3 regions of the Streptomyces sp. NPDC050732 genome follow, and region 3 is predicted to be linked to each of the others. Evidence: riboswitches for the same ligand, from Rfam matches in the RefSeq annotation. Region 3 holds a riboswitch; each other region holds the start of a gene.
The links. A riboswitch is a leader RNA that binds a small molecule or an ion and turns the genes downstream of it on or off. The one in region 3 is predicted to bind cyclic di-AMP.
Positions count from the first base shown of each region.

Region 1: it holds a riboswitch for cyclic di-AMP, as region 3 does, so the genes downstream of both, AB0H82_RS13035 (M23 family metallopeptidase) here and AB0H82_RS17000 (NlpC/P60 family protein) in region 3, are expected to answer to the same signal.
Region 2: it holds a riboswitch for cyclic di-AMP, as region 3 does, so the genes downstream of both, AB0H82_RS30795 (transglycosylase family protein) here and AB0H82_RS17000 (NlpC/P60 family protein) in region 3, are expected to answer to the same signal.

Region 1 covers NZ_JBFAHP010000012.1:10,358-20,816, reverse strand. The annotation lists gene AB0H82_RS13080 (metallophosphoesterase) at 1-18, opposite strand, end outside; gene AB0H82_RS13075 (metallopeptidase family protein) at 90-440, shown strand; gene AB0H82_RS13070 (hypothetical protein) at 654-1,202, shown strand; gene AB0H82_RS13065 (DEAD/DEAH box helicase) at 1,427-3,736, shown strand; gene AB0H82_RS13060 (LamG domain-containing protein) at 3,928-6,021, shown strand; tRNA gene AB0H82_RS13055 (tRNA-Lys) at 6,168-6,240, shown strand; gene AB0H82_RS13050 (YceI family protein) at 6,298-6,843, opposite strand; tRNA gene AB0H82_RS13045 (tRNA-Met) at 6,988-7,061, shown strand; gene AB0H82_RS13040 (PP2C family protein-serine/threonine phosphatase) at 7,331-8,416, shown strand; cyclic di-AMP (ydaO/yuaA leader) riboswitch at 8,638-8,785, shown strand; gene AB0H82_RS13035 (M23 family metallopeptidase) at 8,833-9,882, shown strand; gene AB0H82_RS13030 (aldo/keto reductase) at 9,945-10,459, shown strand, end outside.
Region 2 covers NZ_JBFAHP010000042.1:6,785-17,243, reverse strand. The annotation lists gene AB0H82_RS30810 (SCO5717 family growth-regulating ATPase) at 1-824, shown strand, start outside; gene AB0H82_RS30805 (cytochrome P450) at 882-2,213, shown strand; gene AB0H82_RS30800 (transglycosylase family protein) at 2,333-3,397, shown strand; cyclic di-AMP (ydaO/yuaA leader) riboswitch at 3,593-3,741, shown strand; gene AB0H82_RS30795 (transglycosylase family protein) at 3,746-4,477, shown strand; gene eno (phosphopyruvate hydratase) at 4,812-6,092, shown strand; gene AB0H82_RS30785 (septum formation initiator family protein) at 6,196-6,675, shown strand; gene AB0H82_RS30780 (DUF501 domain-containing protein) at 6,728-7,267, shown strand; gene AB0H82_RS30775 (Ppx/GppA phosphatase family protein) at 7,264-8,235, shown strand; gene AB0H82_RS30770 (hypothetical protein) at 8,308-8,673, shown strand; gene AB0H82_RS30765 (NAD(P)/FAD-dependent oxidoreductase) at 9,126-10,459, shown strand, end outside.
Region 3 covers NZ_JBFAHP010000016.1:142,180-152,638, forward strand. The annotation lists gene pcrA (DNA helicase PcrA) at 1-2,024, opposite strand, end outside; cyclic di-AMP (ydaO/yuaA leader) riboswitch at 2,280-2,436, shown strand; gene AB0H82_RS17000 (NlpC/P60 family protein) at 2,444-3,670, shown strand; gene AB0H82_RS17005 (hypothetical protein) at 3,749-4,102, opposite strand; gene AB0H82_RS17010 (NlpC/P60 family protein) at 4,449-5,498, shown strand; gene AB0H82_RS17015 (response regulator transcription factor) at 5,548-6,279, opposite strand; gene AB0H82_RS17020 (PspC domain-containing protein) at 6,276-7,574, opposite strand; gene AB0H82_RS17025 (PspC domain-containing protein) at 7,759-9,150, shown strand; gene AB0H82_RS17030 (hypothetical protein) at 9,137-9,379, shown strand; gene AB0H82_RS17035 (DoxX family protein) at 9,376-9,909, opposite strand; gene AB0H82_RS17040 (hypothetical protein) at 10,041-10,459, opposite strand, start outside.

The DNA.
Region 1 (10,459 bases), on a different contig from region 3:
TGTGAAGCCGCGTGCCATTGGTCCCGTATGCCCAAGTGCGGGTACGGGTATGCCGGGACGGGGCGGACGGCGTGGCCGACAATGGGGGTGTGCTGGAGATGACGCGCGAGGAGTTCGAGGAACTGGTCGGCGAGGCTCTCGACCGGATTCCACCGGAGTTGACACGCCTGATGGACAACGTGGCCGTGTTCGTCGAGGACGAGCCGCCGTCCGACGACCCCGAGCTGCTCGGGCTGTACGAGGGGACTCCGCTGACCGATCGCGGCGAGTGGTACGCCGGGGTGCTGCCGGACCGCATCACGATCTACCGGGGGCCGACGCTCCGGATGTGCGGGTCGCGCGAGGAGGTGGTCGCCGAGACGGAGATCACCGTGGTGCACGAGGTGGCCCACCACTTCGGCATCGACGACGCCCGGCTGCACGCGCTCGGGTACGGGTGAGCGAGGGCGCCGCCCTGATGTGCGGGGCCGGGCGGACCGGGGTCGGGGTCCGTGTCCTCTTGCGTGCCGCGGGAGTTGGGCAGGGCGTCTCGATTCCCAGAGCCTGTGTCATAACCCCGGCCGGGTGGTCGCCGCCTGGCACGCACCGGACGACGCCCACTGATCCGACCGGGGTGACGACACAGGCTCTCGCGCCTCAGGAGGTGCTCGGCCGTGCGCCAGTTGTACGTTCCCGTCCGTTGGGCCGCGGTCGCGGTGGCCGTAGCGGCGACCGCGGGCTGCATGAGCATCGGTGACGACGGAAACGCTCCGGCGCCCGACCGTTCCGCGGGGCAGCGCAGCGGGGCGGCCGCGCCCGGCGGCGACCCCGTGACGCAGAGCGGTGACGCGGCGTCCGGGGACGAGCACGGGCCGGGCCGCGGGCGGCACAAGGGCAAGAAGAAGGGCAAGGGCGGGTCCTCGCGTGCGGACCGGGCCGGGGCGGCGGGGGACGCGAAGCCCTCGGAGTCCTCATCGGCGGCGGCCTCCGAGAAGCCGCCGAAGCCGGGCAGGCCGGGGCAGCCGACCACGACCCGGCCGAAGCCGGTCCCGACGCGGACCAGCGCGACACCGGATCCGCCGAAGCCCACCCCCACCCCGACGCCGGATCCGACCACTCCGGAGCCGTCGTCCTCGGAGGGGTCGGGGCAGGGGGCCCAGCTCCAGCGGCGGAACGCGGAGATCCCGGAGCGCGAGCCGTCGCCCCAGGCAGGCCCTCACTGAAGAATGCGCAGGTGAGAGGGGGTTTCGCGGGGGCGGTTTGCCATATGGGGTGGGGGGTGCGTATGGTGGTAGATCGTTTGATCCCATTTGCCCGGCGCCGACACAGAAGAGCGCCGCGTGGCGCGTACTCTCCCTTGCCGTGGCTGACCGCATCGAGGCGGTCCATTGCGAAATCACGGAGTTGACGGGCGCGTGCCGAGACTCCGGAAGGTTTCGCATTTCGCATGTCCATTTTCAGTTCTGACCACGCCGTCCTGCCCGAGAACGAGATCGTCGAGAACGACGCGGCCGTAGTGGCCGCCGCCGAGATCGTCGAGTCCGCCGAGGCTCAGGACCTCACCGAGGTCACCTCCGAGGCCCCCCAGGCCTCTGACGCCTCCGACGTCTCCGAGGCGGCTGTCGACGCCGACGCCGACGCCGACGCTGACGCCGAGCCCGAGATGACCTTCGCGGACCTCGGTCTGCCCGAGGGCATCGTCCGCAAGCTCGCGCAGAACGGCGTCACCACGCCCTTCCCGATCCAGGCCGCGACCATCCCGGACGCCCTGGCCGGCAAGGACATCCTGGGCCGCGGCCGTACCGGCTCCGGCAAGACCCTCTCCTTCGGCCTGCCGATGCTGGCGACCCTCGCCGAGGGCGGCCGCACCGAGAAGAAGAAGCCCCGCGGCGTCATCCTCACCCCGACCCGCGAGCTCGCGATGCAGGTCGCGGACGCCCTCCAGCCCTACGGCGACGTCCTCGGCCTGAAGATGAAGGTCGTCTGCGGCGGCACGTCGATGGGCAACCAGATCTACGCCCTGGAGCGCGGCGTCGACATCCTCGTCGCCACCCCGGGCCGCCTGCGCGACATCATCAGCCGCGGCGCCTGCTCGCTGGAGAACACCCAGATCGCGGTGCTCGACGAGGCCGACCAGATGTCCGACCTGGGCTTCCTGCCCGAGGTCACCGAGCTGCTCGACCAGGTGCCGTCCGGCGGCCAGCGCATGCTGTTCTCGGCCACGATGGAGAACGAGATCTCCACGCTGGTCAAGCGCTACCTGACCAACCCGGTGACGCACGAGGTCGACAGCGCCCAGGGCAACGTCACGACCATGACGCACCACATCCTCATCGTGAAGCCCCGCGACAAGGCGCCCGTCACGGCCGCCATCGCCGCGCGCAAGGGCCGCACGATCATCTTCGTCCGCACCCAGCTGGGCGCCGACCGCATCGCCGAGCAGCTCTGCGACTCCGGCGTGAAGGCCGACGCGCTGCACGGCGGCATGACGCAGGGCGCTCGGACGCGCGTCCTGGAGGACTTCAAGAAGGGCTACGTCAACGCCCTTGTCGCCACCGACGTCGCCGCCCGCGGCATCCACGTCGACGGCATCGACCTGGTCCTGAACGTGGACCCGGCCGGCGACCACAAGGACTACCTGCACCGCTCGGGCCGTACGGCCCGAGCCGGCCGCAGCGGCACGGTCGTCTCGCTCTCCCTCCCGCACCAGCGCCGCCAGATCTTCCGCCTGATGGAGGACGCGGGCGTCGACGCCACGCGCCACATCATCAACGGCGGCGGCACCTTCGACCCGGAGGTCGCCGAGATCACCGGCGCCCGCTCGATGACCGAGGTGCAGGCCGACTCCGCGGGCAACGCCGCGACCCAGGCCGAGCGCGAGGTCAAGGAGCTCACCAAGGAGCTGGAGCGCGCCACGCGCCGCGCCGCCGAGCTGCGCGAGGAGGCCGACCGCCTCACCGCGCGTGCCGCCCGTGAGCGCGGCGAGGACCCGGAGACCGCGATCGCCGAGGCCGCTGCCGCCGCCGAGGCGGTCGTGGAGGCCGCCGTGTCGGTCCCCGAGCAGCCGGTCGCCGAGCGCTCCGAGCGCCCGGTCCGCGAGGAGCGTTCCTCCTCTTACGAGAACCGCCGCCCGCAGCGTGACGAGCGCGGCAACTACGAGCGCCGCGACAACCGTGGCGGTGGCTTCAACCGCGACCGCCGCGACGACAACCGCGGTGGCGGCTTCAACCGTGACCGTCGTGACGACAACCGTGGTGGCGGCTTCCGCCGTGACGACCGTCCGTCCGGCGGCGACCGTGGCGGCCGTTCGTTCGAGCGCCGTGACGACAACCGTGGCGGTGGCTTCAACCGTGACCGTCGTGACGACAACCGTGGTGGCGGCTTCCGTCGCGACGACCGTCCGTCCGGCGGCGACCGTGGCGGCCGTTCGTTCGAGCGCCGTGACGACAACCGCGGTGGTGGCTTCAACCGCGACCGTCGTGACGACAACCGCGGTGGCGGCTTCAACCGTGACCGTCGTGACGACAACCGTGGTGGCGGCTTCCGCCGCGACGACCGCCCCTCCGGCGGCCACCGCGGCAGCGACCGTCCGTTCAACCGCGACCGTCGCGACGACCGCCCCTCCGGCGGCTCGGGCGGCTTCCGCCCCGGCGGCCACGACCGCCCGTCGTACAACCGCCGCGACGACCGCACCGGCTCCGGCACGGGTTCGTTCGGCCGCCGCGACGACAAGCCGCGCTGGAAGCGCAACGGCTGATCTCCAGCCAGGATCTGTAGCCAGATCACTCTGACCGAAGGGCCCGCCCGACGTACGCGTCGGGCGGGCCCTTCGGCGTGTCCGCACCGCCCCGCCATAAAGCGCGTACCGATGTCAGTACTCGCTGTTACCTTCGGGCACGTTGGAAATGGTGGTCCGGTGGGGAGCCGGGCCGACTGGGAGGGGACCCCGTGGTTCGTCATGCCTTCGTGCGCTGCGCAGTCGCTGCCGCACTCGCCTCGTCAGCCGTCGTCGCCACACCGTGGGCGGCCGGGGCGGCGGAGAACCGGGCGCCGGAGCAACCGGCGCGGGCGGATCTGAAGACCGGTGACAAGGAGTGCGCCGCCGGCGCCGAGAGACCCTATGTCCGTACCCGGCCGCAGCTGAGAGCGGTGCTCCGCGATCCGGACGCGCAGCCGGTCTCCGCGGAGTTCGAGGTGTCCTGGCAGGGCGGGGACGGGGAGCGGCAGGTGCGCTCCGCGTCGACGACGTCCAAGAGGAGTGGCTCGTCGTTCAGCTGGACCGTTCCCGAAGATCTGCCGGCGCTCACCGAGGTGAGCTGGCGGGTGCGGGCCTTCGACGGTACGGCGTGGGGGCCGTGGAGCGCTGAGGGGGCCCCTGGCGGCTGCGAGTTCGTGTACGACAACGAGGCGCCCGCGAAGCCTTCGGTGGCGTCGCCGCAGTATCCGAACGACGACGTGTGGCACGACGGGGTCGGCGTGCGCGGCACGTTCACGGTCGACTCGGACTCCGACGACACCGTGGCCTACGTCTACAGCTTCATCGGGGGGACGCCGAAGACCGTCGAGCCCGAACGGCCGGGCGGGCCTGCCGAATTCAGCTGGCTGCCGGAGCGGGAAGGCCCGATGACGGTCAGCGTCCAGGCGCAGGACCGTGCCGGGAACAGGAGCGCGCCGACGAGCTACCGGTTCCGCGTGAAGAAGGGCAGCGCACCGGCCGCCCACTGGAAGCTCGCCGACCCGGCGGGGTCTTCCGAAGGCGCTGCCGAATCGGGCGGCAAGCCCGCCAGGGCGGGTTCCGGTGTCACCTTCGGCGCCGAAGGGCCGGCTCGTACGGCAGTGGGGTCGGCGGCGCGGCTGGACGGTTCGGCCGACGCGTATCTGTCGCCGGGCGCCCCCGCCGTGGACACCGGCGGGGCCTTCGCGGTGAGCGCCTGGGTACGGCCGGACGAGGTGGGCCGGGGCATGGCCGCGGTGAGCCAGGACGGGGACGGAGCGGCGGCCTACCGGCTGGGGACCGACGGCGACGGGGCTTGGTCCTTCGCGCTGGGCGGGCCGGAAGGCGCTGTCGTACGGGCGAAGGGCGGCACTCCGGAGAGCGGGGAGTGGGCGCAGCTGACGGGTGTGTACGACCCGGCGGAGAAGACGGCCCGGCTGTATGTGAACGGCCGCCTCGTCGACAAGGCGGAGAACGCTCCGGCACCCCGCGGAACCGGTGACGCGCAGATCGGCCGGGCCCTGGGCGAGTCCGGGCAGGGCGGGAACTGGGCCGGCCGGATCGCCGACGTACGCGCGTGGAACCGGGTCGTCGTCCCGGCGGAAGCGGCGCAGCTCGCGGAGCGCGCGGCCGTGCGTGCGGGGCACTGGCGGCTCGACCAGGCGCCCGGGGGAGCGAGCCCCGAGGAGGACGGCGGGCAGCCGTTGCGGTTGGGCGGGGACGCGAAGATCCGCCGCGACGACCAGACGTGCGACCCGCTGGACCCGGCGTGCGGTCCTGGGAACCCGGCGATGGTGGGCGAGGGGGAGCTGCTCCTCGACGGCGACGGTGACTTCGCCGCGACCGGCGCCCCGGTCGTGGACACCGGCGACAGTTTCTCGCTGGCCGCACATGTGCGGATCGACCCGGCCGCCGCGGACCGGACGATGACGGTCCTTTCCCTGCCGGGCGAGCACAACGACCTCGCCACGCTGCGGTACACGCCGCAGCGGCAGATATGGGAGCTGGCCCTGGCTCACGAGGACCGGGCGGGAGCGGAGACGACGACGCTCAAGGCGGAGAACGACTGGGCCTCGCCGGGTGACGCGCAGCACCTGGCTGTGGTGTACGACGACGGGGCCGACGAGGTGCTGCTGTACGTCGACGGCACGGTGCTGGCCCGTGCGCCGTTCCACCACGCGTGGAAGGCCACGGGCGGGCTCCAGGTCGGCCGGGCCGCGACGGCGGACGGCCGGGGCGAGTACCTGCACGGGGCCGTGGACGACGTGCACGCCTACGCGGGCGTGCTCGGCGAGCAGGAGGTGGCGAGGCTGCGCGTGTCGAGTTGACGTGCCGCAGGAGCTCCTGCGGAAGCTTCCGCGGGAGGCTTCCGCAGGTTACGGAACCTCTTGTTCCGTAACCGCGCCGGTCCTCGACGGCGATACCCGATCGGCTGGCGGGCCCCGTCCCGCTATGCTCGGGGGTGCACCGACGAGGACCGTTAGCTCAATTGGCAGAGCAGTGGACTTTTAATCCATTGGTTGTGGGTTCGAGTCCCACACGGTCTACAGGGAAAGCCCAGCTCGGAGAGGTCTCCGGCTGGGCTTTCGGTGTGTTGTGGGCCGTCAGGGGCGGCGGAGTGCCGAGATCTCGAACTCGACCGTCACCTTCGGGCTGACGAACAGCACGTCCGCGGCGTTCGCGGTCGCGCCCCAGTCCTTGCGGTTGATCAGGACGCTGCCCTTGAAGCCGACGCGCAGCTCGCCCCGCGCGTCGTTCTCGCCGCCGGTCGTCTCGACGGTCAGGGTGAGCGGCTTGGTCGTGCCGCGCAGCGTCAGGTCGCCGGTCACCTCGAAGGTGGTCCCGTCGACCTGCTCCACCGCGGTCGAGGCGAAGGTGATGACGGGGTGGTTCGCCGCGTCCAGGAACTTCGCGCGTACCGGGTCGTCGCGGAACTTGTTGTGGCTCTGGAGGCTCTTCGCCTGGATCGTGAGGTGGATGCCGGACTTCGAGGGATCGTCGCCGTCGAGCTGCGCACTGCCCTCGAACTCCTCGAAGTGCCCGCGGACCTGGGGTCCGACCGAGTGCCGGGCGACGAAGCCGAGCCGGGTGCGGGCGGTGTCGAGGACGTACTCGCCGCTCAGTTCGCTGAGCTTGCTGATGGTTGGCATTGCCTGGTCACTCCCGTGGATGGGTCGTGGAGGCACGAACATACCGCCGGGGTCCGCACCCCTTCGGGCTGCTCAAGCGGCGGCCCACCCTGAGTCAAGTGGTTCGACGCACCCCTCCGGATGGCGTACTGTTGGGTTTACCGACGCGGGGTGGAGCAGCTCGGTAGCTCGCTGGGCTCATAACCCAGAGGTCGCAGGTTCAAATCCTGTCCCCGCTACTGAAGACCCAGGGCCCGGAACCAGAACATGGTTCCGGGCCCTGGGTGTTTTCCGGGCCCGGGTGTTTCGTTCGGGCGCGGGTGTGACGTCACCCGCCCGGCCCGCACCAGGTCGCAGCCTCCTCCCGCTGCGGGAACCCTGGGTGGAGCGCGGTCATGGGCGCGGAGTCGGCGGGAGACAAGCGGTGGGGCAGCGAGGAGGACCCGACGACGGGAGGGTCAGGGGGGCCAAGGGGGCCAGGGGTGCCACCGGTCCCGAGCGTGCCTTCGTGCGGGTCCTGCCGCTCCTGCTGCTCATCGTCGGGGTCTGCTACGACGCCGCGACCCCGCCGGAGTTCACCGCCGCCCCGCTCTTCACGGCCGCCCCGCTGATCGCCGCTCCCTTCTACTCGCTGCTCAGTACCGTCCTGACCGGCGCGGCGGCCACCGGCGCCGTCCTCTTCCTGCACTACGGCAACGGCGTCAGCAGCCATGTCGAGGTCGTCACCGAAGTGGTCACCGTGGCGACCGTCGCCGCCCTCGCGATCGTGATCAACCGTGTCGTGCGCCGCGGCAACGACCGGCTCGCCATCGCCCGCTCCATCTCCGAGGCCACCCAGCGCGCCGTGCTGCCCGCGCCGGACCCGCGCATCGGCGGGCTCGACATCGCGGCACGGTACGAGGCCGCGCAGGCGGACGCGTTCATCGGGGGCGATCTGTACGCGGTGCAGGACACCCCGCACGGCGTGCGGCTCATCGTCGGCGACGTACGCGGAAAGGGCATGGGCGCGGTCGCGGCGGTCGCCGTCGTCATCGGTGCCTTCCGGGAGGCCGCCGAGCAGGAGGCCACCCTGGAGGCGGTGGCGCAGCGCCTGGAGCGGGCGCTGGCGCGCGAGGGGACCCGGCGCGACGGTCTCGACGCGTTCGAGGGGTTCACCACCGCCGTCCTCGCGGAGATCCGGCACGGCGAGGGTTCCGTACGCCTGATCAACCGCGGGCACCCGCCGCCGCTGCTGCTGCGCGGCGACGGGCGGCTGTGCGTCATGTCGGCGAGCGAGCCCGCGCTGCCGCTCGGCATGGGCGACCTGGGGGTCTGGCCGGACCGGGCGGACGAGTCGGAGTTCCCGCCCGGCGCGACGCTGCTCTTCTACACGGACGGCCTGTCGGAGGCGCGCGACGCGGCGGGGGAGTTCTACGATCCCGCGGCGCGGCTCGGCGGGCGGATCTTCCCGGGCCGGGGCGGCCCGCACGCGCTGCTCGCCGCCCTCGCGGGGGAGGTGCGGCGGCACACGGGGGGCGCCATGACGGATGACATGGCGCTGCTCGCGGTGCGGCGGCCCGCCACCGGCGATCCGGAGGTCACCACCGGTGACTGAAGTGCACCACTCCGCATAACAACTGACACACGATCAAGGAAATGTAAAGCTCCGGTGTTTGAAGATCGGGGGCCAACTCGACCCGGTCCGCACCCTCGTGTCCCGGTACGTACGGCCGATGAGCGTTAACGATCAACCCGAACGGCTTGGAATACGGACCCCCTGTCTATTAACGTTCGATAACGCAGCGCGGTCGTCCCAGCCGTCACTAGAGACGGCTCCGCGCGCACGCGCCTAATCCCGCAAGGGAGCCGGGGAACCACCAACTTGGGGTGAATCGGGCAGCTGTGCCTCCGTGCCAGGTGTTCGTAGGAGACCTTCCTGCTCCGAACCCGTCAGCTAACCCGGTAGGCGAGAAGGAAGGAAAGGAGCGCGCCCCAGTGGCGTCCAACCGGCCTGCCCCCCGAGCCGTGTACGTGCCGAATGACGACGACTTCGGCTCGTACGACGAGGGCCCCCTCGAATCCTTCGAGGAGTGGAACCCCACCGAGGAGTCCATCCGTCCCGTCCGCGGCAGGCACCGCGTGCACAAGAAGAGCGGCGGCGGGCTCGCCCGCAGCTCCACCGTGCTCGGCGTGGGCGTCATCGCCGCTGTCGGCGCGGGCGGCATCGCCACCGCGCAGGACGGCAAGCCGCCGGTCTCCATATCCCTGCCCGACCTGCCGGGCGTGGGCGCCGTCGCGGACTCGCTGCCGGCCGCCGAGTCCCTGCCGGGCGTCGGGTCCCTGATGTCCGACGACACGCCGGAGACGACCACGGCCGTGGCCGCCGCCCCGCTCACCGCCGCCGGTGTCAGCACCGCCGACGCCCAGCAGGGCACCACCGACGCGGGCGAGGCGCTGCGCGCCCGCATCATGCAGCAGGCCGAGAACCAGCAGGAGCAGGCGGACACCGCCGTGCGGACGGCGGCCGAGGAGGCCGCGGTCAAGAAGGCCGCCGAAGAGGCGGCCGACCAGCAGAAGGCGGCCGAGAAGGCGGCGGACGCCGAGGCCGCGGCCAAGAAGAAGAAGGAAGAGGAGGCCCGGAAGGCGAAGGCCGAGGCCGAGCGCCTGGCCAAGCTCGCCAAGAGCTACGCCATCCCCACCTCCTCGTACACCCTCACGTCGCACTTCGGTGACGCCGGTTCCATGTGGTCCTCCGGGCACCACACGGGTCTGGACTTCGCCGCTCCCACGGGTACCCCCCTCAAGGCCGTGCACACCGGCACCGTCAAGGAGGCCGGCTGGGCGGGCGCGTACGGCTACCGCACCGTGCTCGAACTGGAGGACGGCACGGAGGTCTGGTACTGCCACCAGTCCTCGCTCAACGTCAGCGCGGGCCAGAAGGTCAACACGGGCGACGTCATCGGCCGCGTCGGCGCGACGGGCAACGTCACCGGTCCGCACCTCCACCTGGAGGTCCACACGCCCGGCGGCTCCGGGATCGACCCGCTCGGCTGGCTGCGGAGCAAGGGCCTGAACCCCTGACGTGACCCCGCTGCCGGCCCGGTGAACGGAATTCGGTTTCCGGTGGCGGTGTTGAGGGACGTATGACTTCTCTTCGCCAGCTTGGCTCTTCCGACCTCGAAGTGTTCCCGCTCTCCCTCGGCGGCAACGTCTTCGGCTGGACCGCCGACCGGACGGCGTCCTTCGACGTCCTCGACGCCTACACCGCGGCCGGCGGCAACTTCATCGACACCGCCGACGTCTACTCGGCCTGGGTGGAGGGCAACCGGGGCGGCGAGTCCGAGAACCTCATCGGCGAGTGGCTGGCCGAGCGCGGCAACCGCTCCGACGTCGTCATCGCCACGAAGGCCGGCGCCCACCCCGAGTACAAGGGCCTCTCCGCGACCACCGTCAAGGGCGCGGTCGACGCCTCGCTGCGCCGCCTCGGCACCGATTACATCGACCTCTACTACACCCACTACGACGACCCGTCGGTCCCCGTCGAGGAGATCATCGGAACGCTCGACGGGCTGGTGCGGGACGGCAAGGTGCGGGCGATCGCGGCCTCCAACATCACCCCCGAGCGGCTCCAGGAGTCCCTCGACTTCTCCGACCGCGA
Region 2 (10,459 bases), on a different contig from region 3:
GCGTCACGGAGTTCCTCGCGCTAGGCCCTGACCTGTGGGAGGAGTGGCGCAGGGCGCGCCGCGCGGGCACGCGGCTGCTCGGGCACCTGCTGGTGCGTGCGGCGATCGACCTGGCGCGGTGCGGACTGACGCGGGGCGTCACGCCCGAACTGCTGAGGCAGGTTCAGGAGGAGTACGACCTGGAAGGCCCCCACGCACGCGACGCGAAGTTCGAGGATGCGCTCGCCTGGGCCACCGGGCTCCGGCACGGCGTGACGGGACTGCTCGTACCGGGGGAGTGGCCCGGCACCTGGCGGGCGTACGGCTCGCTGATCGCGGACGCGACCCGCTCCGATCTGACGGAGCCGGTGCCGGACCGCGTGTGGCTCCGCGCGTACGAGGACCTGGAGCCGCACGACCCGGCCGAGCTGCGCGCCCTGACGGGTGCCTTCCGGCTGACCCTCATGCCCCGCGCCGCGAACGGGGACGCGGACGCCATGGCATGGCTCGGGCTGCTGGCCGGGGACGAGGGGGACACGGCGGCGGCCGAGGACTGGTTCCGCAAGGCCGCCGACCGCGGGCACGCGCGCGCGGCCGGCCGCCTCGGCCATCTCCTCGCGACCCGGGTCGCGTACCAGGAGGCGGTCCCCTATCTCACGGCCGCCGCCGAGGCGGGCGAGCCCGGCGCGGCCGCGCTGCTCGGCCAGGTCCACCAGCACCTGGCGGTCCACTACTTCCGCATCGCCGAGTCCGAGGGCGACACCTCGGCCACCCACCGCCTGAAGGGCCTCCTCCGCCCAATTGGCCCCCCTCCGGCCCACACCCGGGACCCAGACCTCGACTAGCGCGTCCCCACCCCTCCAAGGAGGAGTCCCGGCTCCCCATAGGGATACCGTCACCGCATGCACGACCAGCCGCCCCCCACCTGCCCCGCAGGAGCCGCCCCGGGACCCGGGACGCCCCCGCAGCCCGAGCTCTTCACCTGGGAGTTCGCCACCGATCCCTATCCCGCGTACGCCTGGCTGCGCGAGCACGAGCCCGTGAGCAGGCAGCGGCTGCCCAGTGGGGTCGAGGCCTGGCTGGTCACCCGGTATGCGGATGCCCGGCAGGCCCTCGCCGACCAGCGGCTCAGCAAGAACCCGGCCCACCACGCCGAGCCCGCCCACGCCAAGGGCAAGACCGGCATCCCGGGCGAGCGCAAGGCCGAGCTGATGACGCATCTGCTCAACATCGACCCGCCGGACCACACCCGCCTGCGCCGCCTCGTCGCGAAGGCGTTCACTCCGCGGCGCGTCGCCGAGTTCGCGCCGCGCGTGCAGGAGCTGACGGACCGGCTCATCGACCGGTTCGCCCAGGAGGGCACCGCCGACCTCATCCACGAGTTCGCCTTCCCCCTCCCCATCTACGCCATCTGCGACCTGCTCGGCGTCCCCCGCGAGGACCAGGACGACTTCCGCGACTGGGCGGGCATGATGATCCGGCACGGGGGCGGGCCGCGGGGCGGCGTCGCACGGTCGGTGAAGAAGATGCGCGGCTACCTCGCCGAGCTGATCCACCGCAAGCGCCTCGAACCGGGCGACGACCTCATCTCCGGCCTCATCAAGGCCTCCGACCACGGCGAGCACCTCACCGAGAACGAGGCCGCCGCGATGGCCTTCATCCTCCTCTTCGCCGGGTTCGAGACCACCGTCAACCTCATCGGCAACGGCGTGTACGCCCTCCTCACCCACCCCGAGCAGCGCGAACGGCTGCAGCAGGCGCTGGAGGAGGGCGACACCGGGCTCCTGGAGACCGGCGTCGAGGAGCTGCTCCGCTACGACGGGCCCGTGGAGCTCGCCACCTGGCGGTTCGCGACGGAAGCGCTCAGCATCGGCGGCCAGGACATCGCGGCCGGCGACCCCGTCCTCGTCGTGCTCGCCGCCGCCGACCGCGACCCCGCCCGGTTCGCCGACCCCGACACCCTCGATCTCTCCCGCCGTGACAACCAACACCTCGGATACGGCCACGGAATCCACTACTGCCTCGGCGCCCCGCTCGCCCGTCTCGAAGGCCGCACCGCCCTCGCGACGCTCCTGCGCCGCCTCCCCGACCTGCAATTGGCCGCGGACCCCGCCGATTTGCGGTGGCGTGGCGGGCTGATCATGCGAGGACTGCGCACCCTGCCCGTGGAGTTCACAACCGCACAGAAAACGGTGTCCGGAGTACACCCTGCTGACGAGCCGTCAGGACTGTGATGTTTGCGTGATCTCCGCTGCATCGACTTGTGACAAGCGTTCGACTGCGACTACGTTCACGACGACTTGAGCGCCCCAGGCGCCCAAGTCGTCGCTGCAGTCTCCTGAAAGGCACTCGCATGCTCTCCGGCAATGGTCGTCACCGACGCCCCCGCCAGGCCCCGGCCCTCATCGTCGCGGCAGGTGTCACCGGATCAGCCATCGCCATCCCACTGCTCGGCGCCACCAGCGCGAGCGCGGCCGAGACCACCACGTGGGAGAAGCTCGCCGAGTGCGAGAGCGGCGGCGCGTGGAGCGCCAACCCCGGCAACGGCTACTACGGAGGCCTCCAGCTCTCGCAGGAGACGTGGGAGGCGTACGGCGGCCTGGACTACGCGACCAGCGCCGACCAGGCCAGCCGCTCGCAGCAGATCGCCGTCGCCGAGAAGATCCTCGACGACAAGGGCACCGCGGCGTGGCCGAGCTGCGCCCCGATCGCCGGGCTCAGCAAGGACGGCGCCGCGGCCGACGTCGACCCGGGCGGCCCCATCACGCCCAAGCCCTCCGACTCGAACAATTCGAGCGGCTCGGAGGGCCGGAAGGACCCGGCCGACTCCAAGGGGTCTGACGGCGCCAAGGGCTCCACGGACGCAGAAAACTCCACGGACGCAAAGGACTCCACGGACTCCAAGGCCCCTGAGGAGGCCGACAAGTCCTCCGAGAAGCCCTCCGGCGGCGACACGCGAGACAAGAATCACGACGAGTCCGGCGAAAAGGGCGACAAGGTCGACGACGCCGACAAGCGCGGCGAGAACGACGCCGAAAAGGCCGACGACAAGGGCGAGTCCGGCAAGTCCGGCGGCGAGGACACCACTTCGCCCGCGCCCGAGAAGTCGACCGATCCGGCCGACGACGCCACGGACCCCAACGGCTCCTCCTCCGGCCGTCACCGCGGCGACCGCGCGGACGAGGGCGACAGCGCCGGCGACCGTCCCGGACGGCACGCCTCGCGCGGCGGCGACCGCTCCGGCAAGGTCGCCGACGGGACGTACACCGTGCGCTCCGGGGACAACCTCTCGGTCATCGCGGACGACTTCGGGGTCGACGGCGGATGGCACGAGCTCTACAGCGAGAACAAGAAGACCGTCGGAGCCGACCCGGACCTCATCCTCCCCGGTCAGAGCCTCGATCTGGGCGAAAAGTAACGGAAATTGACGATGCGTCGGCGGGGGACTTGACCTGTGTTGTCCGGTTTGGCGCGAGTGAGAGATGGGTCTCAGAAGCCCTGATCGTCTTTGAAATTCGGTGGGGAGCGTGTCTACGGTCGTGACCGCTCGCCACTGGTGAGCCCCGCCGGTCGGTACGCCGAATCCTGCCAACGGCCGGACGGGAACAGTCGTCGCTCAAGAGCGCCGTGGGCAGGAGCGGGGGACCCAAGGTAAGTGCCGGAAACGGCTAGGGGTGAAGTCGCACTCGCGAGAGAGCGGCCGGGCAACCACATCGGCCCGAACCCGACAGCTCACCTCGCAGGCGTCGGTGTAGGGGATCAACTCATGCTGCTTTCCGGCAAGGGCAAGCACCGTCGCCCGTCCAAGGCCACTCGCGTCGCCACGCTCGTCGGCGTGACCGGCGCCGCCGTCGCCGCCCCGCTGATGGCGGCCGGCTCGGCCTCCGCCGCCACCGCGTCCGAGTGGGACGCCGTCGCCCAGTGCGAGTCCGGCGGCAACTGGTCCATCAACACCGGCAACGGCTACCAGGGCGGGCTGCAGTTCTCGCCGTCCACCTGGGCCGCGTACGGCGGTACGAAGTACGCGCCGACCGCCGACAAGGCCTCCAAGGCCCAGCAGATCGAGATCGCCGAGAAGGTCCTCGCCGGCCAGGGCAAGGGCGCCTGGCCGAGCTGTGGCGTCGGCCTCTCGGGTGCCTCGTACAACGGCGGCGGCGGTGGCGGCTCGCAGCAGCAGGCCCCGCAGCAGCAGAGCAAGCCGCAGCCGCAGCAGACGCAGCAGCAGGCCGCTCCGCAGCAGCAGGCCGCGCCGAAGCAGGCCGCTCCCAAGCCGCAGCCGACGCCGCAGACCGAGAGCAAGAAGACCGTCGAGACCCCGACCGGCAAGAAGGTCGAGAAGGGCGACGGCGAGTACAAGGTCAAGACGGGCGACACCCTGTCGAAGATCGCCGAGGCGGAGCACGTCAAGGGCGGCTGGCAGAAGGTCTACAAGCTCAACGGCGACATCATCGACAACGCCGACATGATCTACCCGGGCCAGCAGCTCCACCTGAGCTGACCCGGCCGGTCACGGCCGTGCCTCGGCGGACGCACGGCCGTACCCCCCGTCCCCACGGGCTCCCCGCCCCGGTGCGCGTATCCCCCGTACGCACCGGGGCGGGGCCATGTCCGCACCCGTGTCCACCCGCGTCTCCACGCCGTCTCAGGGCCCCCGTGTTCGCTACTAGCGAGTAGAGAACATGGTCTTACGCCCTGTTTCCGGGCCATATGGCCTTTGTGCCGTCCCAGGGGACGGGCGGTCGGCTGGCCGAAGGCCCGGAGCCGGTTAGGCTCAGGAGACGCAGGGCCGAAGCGGCTCGCGTAAACGCGTCACATCCCAGAAGGAGATGCTCGTGCCGTCCATCGACGTCGTCGTAGCCCGGGAAATCCTGGACTCCCGAGGCAACCCCACGGTCGAGGTCGAGGTCGGCCTCGACGACGGCAGCACCGGTCGTGCCGCCGTTCCGTCCGGTGCCTCCACCGGTGCTTTCGAGGCCATCGAACTCCGTGACGGTGACCCCAACCGTTACCAGGGCAAGGGTGTCGAGAAGGCCGTCCTCGCCGTCATCGAGCAGATCGGCCCGGAGCTCGTCGGCTACGACGCCACCGAGCAGCGCCTGATCGACCAGGCCATGTTCGACCTGGACGCCACCGACAACAAGGGCTCGCTCGGCGCCAACGCCATCCTCGGCGTCTCGCTCGCCGTCGCGCACGCCGCCTCCGAGGCCAGCGACCTGCCGCTGTTCCGCTACCTCGGCGGCCCGAACGCGCACCTGCTGCCCGTCCCGATGATGAACATCCTGAACGGCGGGTCGCACGCCGACTCGAACGTCGACATCCAGGAGTTCATGATCGCCCCGATCGGCGCGGAGTCCTTCTCCGAGGCCCTGCGCTGGGGCACCGAGGTCTACCACACGCTGAAGAAGGTCCTGAAGGACAAGGGCCTCTCCACCGGTCTCGGCGACGAGGGCGGCTTCGCCCCGAACCTGGACTCCAACCGCGCCGCGCTCGACCTCATCCTTGAGGCCATCAAGCAGGCCGGTTACGTTCCCGGTGAGCAGATCGCCCTCGCCCTCGACGTCGCCGCGTCCGAGTTCTACAAGGACGGCAAGTACCAGTTCGAGGGCAAGGAGCGCTCGGCCGCCGAGATGACCGAGTACTACGAGGAGCTCGTCGCCTCGTACCCGCTCGTCTCCATCGAGGACCCGCTGTTCGAGGACGACTGGGCCGGCTGGAACGCCATCACCGAGAAGCTCGGCGACAAGGTGCAGCTCGTCGGCGACGACCTGTTCGTCACCAACCCGGAGCGCCTGGCCCGCGGCATCGAGGAGAACTCGGCCAACGCCCTGCTCGTCAAGGTCAACCAGATCGGTTCGCTGACCGAGACCCTGGACGCCGTCGAGATGGCCCAGCGCAGCGGCTTCAAGTGCATGATGTCCCACCGCTCCGGCGAGACCGAGGACGTCACCATCGCCGACCTCGCCGTCGCCACCAACTGCGGCCAGATCAAGACCGGCGCCCCGGCCCGCTCCGAGCGCGTCGCCAAGTACAACCAGCTCCTGCGCATCGAGGAGATCCTCGACGACGCGGCGGTCTACGCGGGCCGCAGCGCGTTCCCCCGCTTCAAGGGCTGAGCACGCTCGCGCAGCCACGTAGTTACCTACGTCCCCGCACCCGGTCCCGTACCGTGTGCGGGGACGTACGTACGTGCAGGCGCTGCGCTGGGGAGGCGGAACCATGGGCAAGGCCGGGACCAAGGACCGGTTCTCCACCGCGACCCGCCTGCGGCTGCTCGGCGAGCAGACCGCGGAGCGCGTCTACCGCTCCCAGACCAAGCGCCAGGCCCGCCGCTCCCGGCTCACCGGCCGGGCCGCCCTCCTCGCGCTCGTGCTCTGTTCCCTGGTCGTCGCGCTCGCGTACCCGATGCGGCAGTACGTCTCGCAGCGCGCCGAGATCGACGACCTGCGCAGACAGCAGGCCGAGCACCGCGCGGACGTCGAGAAGCTCCGCGACGAGAAGGCCCGCTGGCAGGACGACGCGTACGCGGAGCAGCGCATCCGGGACCGCCTGCACTACGTGATGCCGGGCGAGACCGGCTTCACGGTGATCGACCCGGCGGCGGCGCGGAGCCGCCGCACCGACCAGGGGGCGGCCGCGCGCCCCTGGTACTCGAACGTCTGGGACGGCGTGGACAAGGCCGACCGCCCCGCCGACTGACTCCCGACGCCCCCCGACGACTGACAACTGACAACTGACACGAAAGACAGGCATGGAAACGCCCCCGCCGAGCACCCCGCGCACCGAGCCCACCGACGCCGACGTCGAGGCCTTCAAGCAGCAGCTCGGCCGACCGCCGCGCGGCCTGCGGGCCATCGCGCACCGCTGCCCCTGCGGTCAGCCGGACGTCGTCGAGACGGCGCCGCGCCTTCCGGACGGGACGCCCTTCCCGACGACGTACTACCTGACGTGCCCGCGGGCCGCCTCCGCGATCGGCACGCTGGAGGCCAACGGCGTCATGAAGGAGATGTCGGAGCGGCTCACGACCGACGAGGAGCTGGCGAAGCAGTACCGCGCCGCCCACGAGGACTACATCGCGCGCCGGGACGCCATCGAGGTCCTGGAGGGTTTCCCGAGCGCGGGCGGCATGCCGGACCGCGTGAAGTGCCTGCACGTCCTCGTCGGCCACTCCCTGGCCGCGGGGCCCGGAGTGAACCCGCTGGGCGACGAGGCCATCGCGATGCTGCCGGAGTGGTGGGCGAAGGGCCCCTGCGTCACCCCGTGCGCGCCCTCCTCGCAGGAGACGGCGTGACCCGGGTCGCCGCCATCGACTGCGGCACGAACTCGATCCGCCTCCTGGTGGCGGACGCCGACCCGGCCACGGGCGAACTGGTCGACCTGGACCGGCGGATGACGATCGTCCGGCTGGGCCAGGGCGTCGACAGGACGGGGCGCCTCGCCCCCGAGGCGCTGGAGCGCACCTTCGCGGCCTGCCGCGAGTACGCCGCCGTCATCAAGGAGCACGGCGCCGAGCGCGTCCGCTTCGTCGCCACGTCCGCCTCGCGCGACGCGGAGAACCGCGACGAGTTCGTCCAGGGCGTCCTGGACATCCTGGGCGTCGAGCCCGAGGTCATCTCCGGCGACCAGGAGGCCGAGTTCTCCTTCACCGGCGCCACCAAGGAGCTGACGGGCCGCGACGACGTCGCCACGCCCTACCTGGTCGTGGACATCGGCGGCGGCTCCACGGAGTTCGTGGTCGGCACGGACCATGTCCAGGCCGCCCGCTCGGTCGACGTCGGCTGCGTCCGCATGACCGAGCGTCATCTCGTACGCGACGGAGTCGTCACCGACCCGCCGACGCCGCAGCAGCTCGACGCGATCCGCGCCGACATCGAGGCCGCCCTCGACCTGGCCGAGCGCACGGTGTCCCTCAAGGAGGCCCGCACCCTGGTCGGCCTGGCGGGCTCGGTGACCACGGTCGCCGCGATCGCGCTCGGCCTCGACACGTACGACTGGCGCGCGATCCACCACGCCCGCATCCCGTACGCCCAGGTGAACGCCATCGTGGACCGCCTCACACACGCCACGCACGACGAGCGCGCAGCGATCCCGGTGATGCACCCGGGCCGCGTCGACGTCATCGCGGCGGGCGCCCTGGTCCTGCTGGCGATCATGGACAGGGTCGGCGCACAGGAGGTCGTGGTGAGCGAGCACGACATCCTGGACGGCATCGCCTACAAAGTGGCAGAAGAGGTCGAATCCGGTAAGCGGGGGCGCTGAGGCCGGCTCCCGCGTTGCTGCGTTGGGCGCCGAGATTGCCGCATTGAGCACCACGTGACGAGAGGGGTTGCCGTGTCGCAGACCGAGGGTGCCCGCCTGTTCCGCGAATCGTGGATCGCGGGTGTGCGGAAGCACTTCCCAGGTGAGCCGAAGCCGGGCTATGTGACTCCCTGGGACGGAACGCCGGAGTGGGAGCGGCAGGCCGCAGGCGCGGTGTACGAGCAAGTGCGGCAGTTCCTCGAACTCAGCGGAGGCCACGCCTCACGTCTGAGCCGTGAGCAGAAGAGCCGGTTCGTGGCGACCGCATGGACGGCGCAGATGTTCAAGCACTTCGAGGACCCCAAGCCGGGATACGTGGCTGACTGGCCCGACCTTCCGGAATGGCAGCAGCAGACCGACGCGGACATCTTCGAGGCCATCGAGCAGGCTGCCGGCTGATCACGCAGCTGAGGTGTTCTGGCATTGGGCGGCCTCTCACCGCGCTATCGCTTGAGCGCCTCCTGTAGCGTTTGAGCGGTCGCCAGGGGGGCCGGAAGACTCTCCGGCGACAGTCCGTCGGGAAAGTTCGTGAAGTTCTTCACAAGGAAAAAGGCCCTGTTGGGCGAGGTTCGACGGGCTCGGGGGGTCTAAAGGGGGCTTTTCGAAGGGCCGGGGTCGTGGCCGGGATGTTTCGTGCGGGTGACCGGAGTGCGGTGAGGGGTTCCGGATCAGGGCGGGCGGAGGATCGGAGTGCAGCTCACAAGGGGTGCACAACGACTCGTGTGGCATCGTGGTTCCCCACCGGCACCATGACCTCGGTCACGTGGGCGGCGAAGTGTAGCAGAGGCCCTTGGCATGCTTGTGAAGGGGCGCACGAGCGACCCCCGCCGGGCGGGTGGATACTCGATGGCATGAGCACCACGGAGCGTCCCAGGATCCTCGTAGTAGGCGGTGGGTACGTAGGCCTGTACGCAGCTCGGCGCATTCTCAAGAAGATGCGCTTCGGAGAGGCGACCGTCACGGTCGTCGACCCCCGTTCGTACATGACCTACCAGCCCTTCCTCCCCGAAGCCGCCGCCGGCAGCATCTCGCCGCGGCACGTCGTCGTACCGCTGCGGCGCGTACTGCCGAGGGCGGAAGTCCTCACCGGTCGGGTCACCACCATCGACCAGGACCGCAAGGTCGCCACGATCGCGCCGCTCGTCGGCGAGGCGTACGAGCTGCCTTTCGACTACCTGGTCATCGCGATGGGCGCGGTCTCCCGCACCTTCCCGATCCCCGGCCTCGCCGAGCAGGGCATCGGCATGAAGGGCATCGAGGAGGCCATCGGCCTGCGCAACCACGTCCTTGAGCAGCTGGACAAGGCTGACTCCACGACCGACGAGGAGGTCCGCCGCAAGGCGCTGACCTTCGTCTTCGTCGGCGGTGGCTTCGCGGGCGCGGAGACCATCGGCGAGGTCGAGGACATGGCCCGCGACGCGGCCAAGTACTACAAGAACGTGAAGCGCGAAGACATGCGCTTCGTGCTCGTCGACGTCGCGGACAAGATCCTCCCCGAGGTCGGCCCGAAGCTCGGCCAGTACGGCAAGGAGCACCTGGAAGGCCGCGGTGTCGAGGTCTACCTGAAGACCGGCATGGACTCCTGCGTGGACGGCCACGTGGTCCTCAACAACGGCCTCGAAGTCGACTCGAACACGATCGTGTGGACCGCGGGCGTCAAGCCGAACCCGGCGCTGTCCCGCTTCGGCCTGCCGCTCGGCCCGCGCGGCCACGTGGACACCCAGACGACGCTCCAGGTGCAGGGCACGGACTACATCTGGGCCGCGGGCGACAACGCCCAGGTGCCGGACGTCGTCGGCCGCAAGGCCGGCAACGAGAACGCCTGGTGCCCGCCGAACGCCCAGCACGCGCTGCGGCAGGCGAAGGTCCTCGGCGACAACGTGATCTCCGGCATGCGGGGCTTCCCGCAGAAGGAGTACAGCCACGCCAACAAGGGTGCGGTCGCCGGTCTCGGCCTGCACAAGGGCGTCGCGATGATCGTCATGGGCAAGATGAAGATCAAGCTCAAGGGCCGTCTCGCCTGGTACATGCACCGCGCGTACCACGGCATGGCGATGCCGACGTTCAACCGCAAGATCCGCGTCTTCGCGGACTGGACGCTGGGCATGTTCCTCAAGCGCGAGGTCGTCTCGCTGGGCGCCATCGAGACGCCGCGCGAGGAGTTCTACGAGGCGGCCAAGCCCGC
Region 3 (10,459 bases):
AGCTCCTTGACCTGCCCGAGGGCGCGCATGTGCGGGAAGACGCCGTCCTCCATGCCGGTCAGGAACACCACGGGGAATTCGAGGCCCTTGGCGGTGTGCAGGGTCATGAGCGTGATGACTCCGGAGCCGTCGTCCTCCTCGTCGGGGATCTGGTCGGAGTCGGCGACCAAGGCGACGCGCTCCAGGAAGTCGGAGAGCGTACCGGCCGGGGCGGTCCCCTCCTCGCCCTCGGCGGCTGCGCTGTTGTCCTGCTCGAACTCCAGCGCCACGGCGGCGAGCTCCTGGAGGTTCTCGATGCGGGTCTCGTCCTGCGGGTCGGTCGATGCCTGCAGCTCGGCGAGGTAGCCGGTCCGTTCGAGCACGGCTTCCAGGACGACGGCCGGGCCCGCGCCGGACTCGACGATGGTCCGCAGCTCCTCCATGAGCGTGTTGAAACGCTTGACGGCGTTGGTGGAGCGGGCCGCCATTCCGTACGCCTCGTCGACGCGGCGCAGGGCCTGCGGGAAGGAGATCTTCTCGCGCTGCGAGAGCGCGTCGATCATGGCTTCGGCGCGGTCGCCGATGCCCCTCTTCGGTACGTTCAGGATGCGGCGCAGCGGGACCGCGTCCTCGGGGTTGGCGAGAACGCGCAGGTAGGCCAGCACATCGCGGACCTCCTTGCGCTCGTAGAAGCGGACGCCGCCGACGACCTTGTAGGGCAGGCCGACGCGGATGAAGATCTCTTCGAAGACACGGGACTGGGCGTTCGTCCGGTAGAAGATCGCGACGTCGCCGGCCTTGGCCTCGCCCGCGTCGGTGAGGCGGTCGATCTCGTCGGCGACGAACTGGGCCTCGTCGTGCTCGGTGTCGGCGACGTATCCGGTGATGCGGGCGCCCGCGCCCTGGTTGGTCCAGAGGTTCTTGGGGCGGCGGCTCTCGTTCCGCTCGATGACCGCGTTCGCGGCGGTCAGGATCGTCTGCGTGGAGCGGTAGTTCTGCTCCAGGAGGATCGTCGTCGCATCGGTGTAGTCCTCCTCAAACTGGAGGATGTTCCGGATGGTGGCACCGCGGAAGGCGTAGATGGACTGGTCCGCGTCGCCCACGACGCACAGCTCGGCCGGGTCGTCCTCGTCGCCTCCGGAGGGGCCGACGAGCTCGCGCACCAGGGCGTACTGGGCGTGGTTGGTGTCCTGGTACTCGTCGACCATGACGTGCCGGAAGCGGCGCCTGTAGTGCTCGGCGACGTCAGGGAAGGCACGCAGCAGGTGGACCGTCGTCATGATCAGGTCGTCGAAGTCCAGCGCGTTCGCCTCGCGGAGGCGTGACTGGTACATCGCGTAGGCCTGGGCGAGGGTCTTCTCAAAACCGTCGGCGGCCTGAGCGGCGAAGTCCTCCTCGTCGACCAGCTCGTTCTTCAGGTTCGAGATCTTGGCACTGAACGACTTCGGCGGGAACTTCTTCGGGTCGAGGTCCAGGTCGCGGCAGACCAGGGCCATGAGGCGCTTGGAGTCCGCGGCGTCGTAGATCGAGAAGGAGGAGGTGAAGCCCAGCTTCTTGTACTCGCGGCGCAGGATGCGGACGCAGGCGCTGTGGAAGGTCGACACCCACATCGCGTTCGCCCGCGGGCCCACGAGGTGCTCGACGCGCTCCTTCATCTCGCCCGCGGCCTTGTTCGTGAAGGTGATCGCGAGGATCTGGCCGGGGTGCACGCCGCGCTCGGCGAGGAGGTACGCGATGCGGTGGGTCAGCACGCGGGTCTTGCCGGAGCCGGCGCCGGCCACGATGAGCAGGGGGGAGCCGGCGTGCACGACGGCCGCGCGCTGGTTCTCGTTCAGCCCGTCGAGGAGCGACGCCGGGTCGATGACCGGGCGCGGGGCACCGTCGCGGTAGTGCGACTGCCGGGTCATGGGCGCGTCGAACTTCCCGTCGAACAAGTCGTCCGGAATGGGCTCCGGAGCGCTGTCCTCGGGCGGCGGGGGCGCTTCGTCCGCGGCCTTGGAGGCCTGCAGGTCCGCCAGGAAGCTGTCATCAAAGAGGCTGCTCATCGCCTCCCGAGTCTAGGCGGCGCCACTGACAACCCGCTGCGGGTTCCGGACACACCCCGACCTTCCTACGCCGCGCTCACAAGCGATCACGCTTGGCTACGCCGCTTCCGGTCTCCGCCGTGTCCGCGTCAAGGGTCTCGTAAAGTCACGAAAATGTATCGGGCATATCGAACATCAACCTTCACAGGAGCCACACGGGTTGGCTAGCGTGCCCGGCGGGCCACTCGCCCCCCACCGGCGAACCCCGCCGGGAACGAGTGACCTCCGCCGAGTCCGACGTGTTCGGAGCCGGGGACCCACCAGAACCTTGGGGTGAATCGGTCCCGTACGAAGTACGGGACTGTAGGGCAGCCTTCCGAACCACCCGCCCGAACCCGACAGCTAACCCGGTAGGCGGTCTACGGAAGGAGTCGCCTCCCTTGGCGTCGCACCGCAAGCCGCGGACCCGTACAGCCGGCATACGCACGGCCCCCGCCCTCGGCATCACGACGGCAGCCCTCACCTCCGTCGCCCTCCTGGCTCAGAGCGCACAGGCGGCGCCCTCCGCGCCGACGAAGCCCAGCCTCGAAGAGGTCCAGAAGAAGGTCGACGAGCTCTACCAGCAGGCCGGCGTGGCCACCCAGAAGTACAACTCGGCCAAGGAGCGCACCGACAAGCAGCGCAAGAAGGTCGACCGCCTGCTCGACGACGTGGCCAAGCGCACGGCCGAGCTGAACGACGCACGCGAGGAGCTGGGCTCGTTCGCCGCCGCCCAGTACCGCACCGGCGCCGTCTCGGAGACGGCCACGATGATGCTCGCCGAGGACCCGCAGGGCTACTTCGACCAGAACCACCTGGCGGACCGGCTGACCACGCGCCAGAAGAAGGCGGTCGACGACTACCAGGCGCAGCAGGCATCGGCGACCAAGCAGCGCACGAAGGCCGCGAAGAGCCTCAAGACGCTGAGCGACTCGCGGGACGACCTCAGGACGAGCAAGCGGACCGTCCAGAAGAAGCTGGGCGACGCGCGTGAGCTCCTCTCGGAGCTGACCGCCGAGGAGAAGGCGCGGCTCGCGGAGATCGAGCGGAAGAAGAAGCAGGAGGCCAAGCGCAAGGCCGAGAAGCTGGCCCGTGAGCAGGCCGCGGAGGCGGAGCGCGAGCGGAAGGCCGAGGAGGCGGCGCAGCGGGAGAAGGAGCGGGAGTCCGACCAGGGCTCTGGTTCCGGCTCCGGCTCCGACGCGGGTTCGGGTTCGGGTTCGGGCTCAGGATCCGGAACCGGCTCCGGCTCCGGCTCCGGAAGCACCGACGGCAGCTACGCCACCAAGGCCGCGAAGGTCATCGACTTCGCGGAGGGTCAGATCGGCAAGCCGTACGTGTGGGGCGCCACCGGCCCCGACTCCTACGACTGCTCCGGACTCACCCAGGACGCCTGGAAGGCCGCGGGAATCTCCCTGCCGCGTACCACGTGGGACCAGGTGAAGGTCGGCACGGCCGTGAAGACCGCCGACGCCAAGCCGGGTGACCTGGTGTTCTTCTACGACGACATCAGTCACGTGGGGATCTACATCGGCAACGGCAAGATGATCCACGCCCCGAAGCCGGGCGCGAACGTCCGCGTCGAGTCGATCTACTACATGCCGATCCACAGCGTGGTGCGCCCCGCTTGAGCACAAAGCGCTTGATCACAAAGCGCGTGGCCCGCATCCGGCAGGATGCGGGCCACGCGCGCGTAGAGGTGTAAAAACTCAGGTCCACAGCACCGCGATGAAGATGTTCGCCGTGGTCAGCAGGCCGACCGCACCGAACATGCCCTTGTCGACCTTCTCCTCGTCCCGCTTCACATAGACCAGCGCGAGGATCACGATCAGCAGGGCCAGCTTGATGCCGATCTTGACGTTGTTGACCGTGTTGTCGTCCGCCTGGTTGAGGCCCACCAGGACCACACCGGTGACGAGCATGATCAACGCGCCGTGCAGCATTCCGGGGCTGAAGCGCGCGGTGCCCTGGCCCATCTGCTTCATCTGGGTCAGGAAGCCGCCCAGGAGCGAGGCGATGCCGATGATGTGCAGGCCGACGAAGAGATGGATGAGTAGGTCCATGAGGCCGGAGCCTAGCCGGGCGTCGGGCCGGGCCGGGCAGGCGCCCCCATATCACCTCACTCCGGCCGGGCAAGCCGGAAACGAGCCATCGGTCACGGCCATGCGCCAAGCGGCCGCCGTCCGGCGAACGGCACGGTCGTTGTCGGTCACTGTCCGCCCACTTCCGTCAGTTGCGCACAGTCCCTCACCAACCGGTGACGGCCAGGTTTAGCGTCCTTCACCAGGTGACCGGCTCCCCAACCGCCGTCCGAACCTGGTCGGCTGTCGGTCACCACCGCCGAGAAACCCGGCGGCGGCCCGTCCCCCCTGTGCGGGCCGCCGCCGGACACGTGAGGAGCCCCACTTCGTGGCAGCGCACCGCAAGCCCAGACAGCGCTCACTCAGCGGCAGCACGGCCCGCACCGCCGCAACCCTCGCCCTTGCCGGAGCCGCGTCGGTGACCGCCTTGGACGGCACGGGACACGCGGACCCCCGGCTCAGCCCCACTGAGGTGAAGGCAAAGGTCGACTCGCTCTACCGCGAGGCGGAGACAGCCACCGAGAAGTACAACGGCGCGAAGGAGAAGGCCGAGAAGGCCGAGAAATCGCTCCGTGAACTGCGCGACACGGCGGCCCGCAAGACGGAGAAGCTCAACGCCACCCGTAACAGCCTCGGTTCGTACGCCGCCGCGCAGTACCGCGCGGGCGGCATCGACCCCTCCCTGCAGCTCGCGCTCTCCTCCGATCCCGCGCAGTTCCTGGACCGCGCGGCACGCGCCGACCGGGCCGGCAGCCGCCAGGCCCTCGCCCTCCGCGATGTGCGGAAGCAGGTCCGGGAGATGGACCGGCTGCGCGACGCGGCCGACGACCGGCTGACCGCCCTCCGCGCACGCCAGGCGGAGCTGAACAAGCACAAGAAGACGATCACCAGAAAGCTCGGCGAGGCGAAGCGGCTGCTGTCCCGGCTCACCGCCGAGCAGCGCGCGGAACTCGCCGGCCGGGAAGAAGACGACCCCGCCTCCCGCTCGGACGCCCGTAAGGCCTCCCTGGGCACCGCCAAGGCCCCCAACGCCCGCGCCGCGTCCGCCGTCTCCTACGCGTACAAGGCCATCGGCAGTCCCTACGTCTGGGGCGCCACCGGCCCCAACGCGTTCGACTGCTCAGGGCTCACCCAGGCCGCGTACCGCTCGGCGGGCGTCGCCCTGCCTCGCACCACCTACGCCCAGATCGCCTCGGGCCGGCGCGTCTCCCGCTCCGAACTGCGCCCCGGCGACCTGGTGTTCTTCTACTCGGGCATCAGCCACGTCGGCCTCTACGTCGGCAACGGCAAGATGATCCACGCCCCGAACCCGAGCGCCCCGGTACGGCTCGCCCCCATCGACCAGATGCCGTTCGCAGGAGCCACGCGCGTGGCGTGAGCCACGGCACCGCCACCGGCACACGGCTCCACGCCCCACCGTCGTCCGGTCAGACCAGCCGTCGCGCCGTCGCCCACCGCGTCAGCTCATGCCGATTGGACAGCTGCAGCTTCCGCAGCACCGCCGAGACGTGCGACTCGACCGTCTTCACGGAGATGTAGAGCTGCTTGGCGATCTCCTTGTACGCGTAACCACGCGCGATGAGCCGCAGGACCTCCCGCTCGCGCTGCGTGAGGCGGTCCAGGTCCTCGTCGATCGGGGGTGCGTCCGTCGAGGCGAAGGCGTCCAGGACGAACCCGGCGAGGCGCGGCGAGAACACCGCGTCGCCGTCCTGCACGCGGAAGATCGAGTCCACCAGGTCGGTGCCGGTGATGGTCTTGGTGACATAGCCGCGGGCACCGCCCCGGATGACGCCGATGACGTCCTCGGCGGCGTCGGAGACCGACAGCGCGAGGAAGCGCACCGGGCTCTCCGCGTCCGCCATCAACGGCGAACAGCGGCGCAGGACTTCCACGCCACCGCCGCCCGGCAGGTGCACGTCCAGGAGGACGACCTCCGGCCGGGTGGCCGTGATGACCGTGACCGCCTGGTCGACGTCGGCGGCCTCGCCGACGACCTCGACGCCGGTGATGTCGGTCCGGCCGATCTCCGCCTGCACTCCGGTACGGAACATCCGGTGGTCGTCGACCAGGACGACTCGCACGCGACGCCCGTCCGCACCGCCGTCCTCGTCCGTCCCGGTCGGCTCCATGGGCTCGCTCGCCCCGGTCGTGTCGCTCATGTCGTCGCCGTCCTCTCCATCTGCAGCTCGACTTCCGTGCCGCCGCCGGGCACCGCGCGCAGCCGCGCCGTGCCGCCGTTGCGCTGCATGCGGCCGATGATCGATTCTCGTACGCCCATGCGGTCGTCCGGAACGGAATCCAGATCGAAGCCGGGACCGCGGTCCCGGACGGACACGAACACCGTCTCCTCCTCGACTTCGGCGAAGACCTGCACCGCGCCGCCCTCGCCACCGTACTTGGCGGCGTTGACCATCGCTTCCCTCGCGGCCTGCATCTGTGCGGTCAGCGGCTCGTCGAGCGGGCAGTCGCCGACCACGACGACCTCAATGGGGACGCCGTGCTTGTCCTCGACCTCCGCGGCGCTGCGGCGGACCGCCTCGGCGAGGGTGTCGGGCTCCTCGTCCTCGTCCTTGCCGCTGCCCTCGGGGTTGTAGAGCCAGGCCCGCAGCTCCCGCTCCTGGGCCCGGGCGAGGCGGCGGACCTCGCCCGCGCTCTCCGCGTTGCGCTGGATCAGGGTGAGGGTGTGCAGCACGGAGTCGTGGACATGGGCGGCGACCTCGGCTCGCTCCTGGGCTCGGATGCGCATCAGCCGTTCCTCGGAGAGGTCCTGCGTCATGCGGACGAGATAGGGGCCGGCGAGCAGCGCGATGCCGACGAGCACGGCGAGCGAGGCCTGCAGCACCGCACCGAGGTGCGCGGCGGAGCCCTGCAGCACGAAGATGCCGGAGACGCCGGCGCCGACCAGGAGCACACCGGCCGCCGACCGGGCGATGGTGAGGGTGCGCCTGCGACGGCCGACGGCCATCCAGCGCGCCCGACGGGCGTTGTCGGCCTGCCGCCAGACGAGGGCGACACCCGCGGCGACGAGCAGGGTCGGGAAGACATAGGCCTTGGTCGAGCCGTCCAGGTCCACATTGCCGACGAAGACCATGGCGACGACGACCATCGCGAGGAGCGCGACGAGCTGCCCCTTGTCGGGCTTGCGGGCCACGAGTCTTCGGCGGCCGTCCGGCGTGGTCTCGGCGGTGACGGCCGCGGGCGGCCGCTCGGAGTCGACGCCGCCCACCCCGAGCGGGACGAAGAACCAGAACGCCGCGTAGAGCAGCGCGCCGAGGCCGTCCGCGGTGAACAGGCCGACGAAGATCAGCCGGACCCAGATCACGGGCAGCCCGAGGTGTCCGGCCAGGCCGCGCGCGACGCCGCCGAGCCAACGGCCGTCACCGCTGCGGTAGAGCTTGCGCAGCGGTCGCAGCGGTCGGACGTCCTCGATGGGCGGGGCGGCGGCTTCCGGCATGTCATCGATCCTCACACGCGCGCTCGGGTACGAGCATCAGGGTCGACCCCCGAGACTTCCCTGATCTCGACCCCTGCCCCGGCCCTGTCAGGGGTGCGACCCGGGGCGTCTCAGGGGCGATATCAGGGTTCGGCCAGGGTCGTCCCGACTGCCGCGGCGGGCCCGCGGCAGTCACCATGGACGCATGACAGATCAGCAGCCCGCCGAGACGGAGACCGAGGCCGCCATCCGCGATGCCCTGCGCACCGCGGACAGCGAGCCGGCCGGTCCCGCGGGCGCTCACGCGGCCGATCCCGTCGACGGTCAGGCCCCGGGCCTGCCCGCGGAGGAGCGGAAGTTCCGCCGCGACCGTCGGCAGAAGAAGCTCGGCGGCGTGTGCGCCGGGCTCGGCCGGCACTGCGACATGGATCCGGTGATCTTCCGCATCGGCCTCGCCGTCCTGGCCATAACCAGCGGCCTCGGCCTGGTCTTCTACGGCTTCGCCTGGCTCTTCGTGCCGTACGAGGACGAGGAGGAGAACGAGGTGCGCAGGCTCCTCTCCGGCCGGGTCGACGGCCAGGCGCTGACCGCGGTGCTCTTCGCCCTGGTCGGCTGCGGCGTCTTCCTCACTTTGTTGAACAACGGCGGGGCGCTCACCTTCGCCGCCGTCCTGGCCCTGCTCCTCGCGGGCGCGGGGTACTGGTCGCAGCAGCGCGACACCCTCGACACCGATCAGGCGGCGGCACAGGCCGCGGCGGACGCTCCGCCCGAGGCGAAGGCGCCCCCCGTCACCGGAGGGCCTTCATGGTGGCGCGACCCGATAGTGAAGGACGGTACGTACGACGGGGTCTCGGGCTACTTCTGGGGTCCCGAAGGCCTCGCCATCGGTTATCAGCCGTCGGGTCACCACCGCGGTGTGCCCCGCAAGGAGACAGCGGTGGCCGACCCGGAACCGCAGCCCAGGGGGCCGCGCTGGATCGGCGGCTGGGTGTTCCTGTTCGCCCTGCTCGCGGGTGGCCTCGGCACCGGCCTGACCTGGGAGGAGCAACCGCTCGGCACGACCTTGCAGGCCGGTCTCGCCTGCGCGCTGGCGGTGTTCGGCCTCGGTATCGCGGTCAGCGCCTTCCTCGGGCGCACCGGCGCGGGATCGATCGTGCTGGCGGTGCTCACCGCCGGGCTCCTCGCGGCCTCGGCGGCCCTGCCGAAGAACATCACGACGCACTACGCCCGCATGGACTGGATACCTACGGCCGTGGCGGACGTCCGGCCGCAGTACGAGGTGGGGTTCGGCAGGGGCACGCTCGATCTGAGCAAGGTCGAGCTCGGCAAGGGGAAGACGCTCAAGACCGGCGTCGAGGTCGGCGCGGGCGACCTCCGGGTGATCGTGCCGAAGGACGCCACCGTGCGGCTCGACGCGGAAGTGGGCGTCGGCGACATCGTGTTGCCGGACGACAAGAACAAGGACCTGGACATCGCTCCGGGCCGGGAGAAGAAGGCGACGCTGCGGCCGCCCGCGGGCAGCAAGGACGGCGGCACGATGGAGCTGCGCCTCGAAGTCGGCGTCGGACAAGCGAAGGTGACCCGTGCTACGTCATGAATTCCACCCCGGAAAGCTGGTGGCAGGCCTCTTCCTGCTGTTGGTCGCCGTCGTGTACGCGGGCGACGCGGGCGGTGCCTGGGACGCGCCCTGGTTCGTCGCGCTGCCGCTCGTGATGGCCGGCCTGTTCCTCGCGGGCGTGGCGGCGGCGATCCACGGGATACGTCCGAGGGGCACGGCCCGCCCGGTCGGCCGCTCCCAGGGCGCCAAGGACCAGCGGCAGGACTAGGGTCCGTCGGGCCCCGGGACGTTCCCGCGGCGGCGGGCGGTGCGCAGGGCGTCGAGGGAGAAGACCGCGGCTCCGGCGAGCACCAGTGGCAGCCACGCCATCAGGTACGCCAGGTCGTTGCCGTAGTAGTAGGGCGTCTCTTGCCAGCTGACGGTCAGCCAGAGGCTGAGCGAGATGAGTGCTCCGCCGAGCGCCGCGATCCGGGCGAACAGGCCGATGAGTGTGCCGATACCGACGGCGAGTTCGCCCAGGGCGATGGCGTAGCCGAAGCCGACGGGGCTCTTGAGGGAAAGGTCGACGAGCGGGGGAATCGCGGAGATGTCCCGGACGCCCTCCATCTGAGCGCCGATCGAGCCCGCGCCGCTCGCTTGCAGGAAGGTGCTGTCGGTGAGCTTGTCCAGGCCGGCGTAGATGAAGGTGACGCCCAGGAAGATCCGTAGGGGGAGCAGAGCGTAGCGGGTGGCGGAGTCCCGCCAGTCGGCGCGCCTGACGTGGTGGGTGTGGCTGTCCGTACGCATGCCGTGCGCCATGGCACTCCGCCGCCTCTCGCGTGGTCCCGTCTTCCGACGATACGTACGAAGAGGTGCCGCTGCTCACCCATGTGCAGCGGATTCCACGGCACAGGTCCGGGTGGTCCGGAGAGGGGGGAGGCAGAGGTGGTTCAGTCCGTGACGTCGATCGTGACGCGGTTCGTCTCGACGCCCGCGGCCGTGACGACCTGGACGTCGACGCGGCCGGGTTCGACGTCGACGGGGACGGGCACGGTCAGCGTCGCGTCGGTCGGGTTGGTGAAGCCGCCCGGCACGGGCACGAGCGGCACGTGGACGTGCACGGCGCCGATGCGGACGACCGTGCGGGCGAGGCGGTCCGCGTCCCCGGCGCCGGGCGGGACGAAGCCCGCGCCGCGGATCTCGATGTCGTCGCCCGTGCGGATGGGCGCGTCGAGGTCACCGGCCTCGCGGGCGCGGACGACGGAGAGGATCACGGGACGGCCGCCTTCGGAGTACTTCCCCGCCAGATACGTCACGGCAGACACCAGCACGAGCAGGGCGAGACCCCACGGCAGGTCGGGCAGCTGCT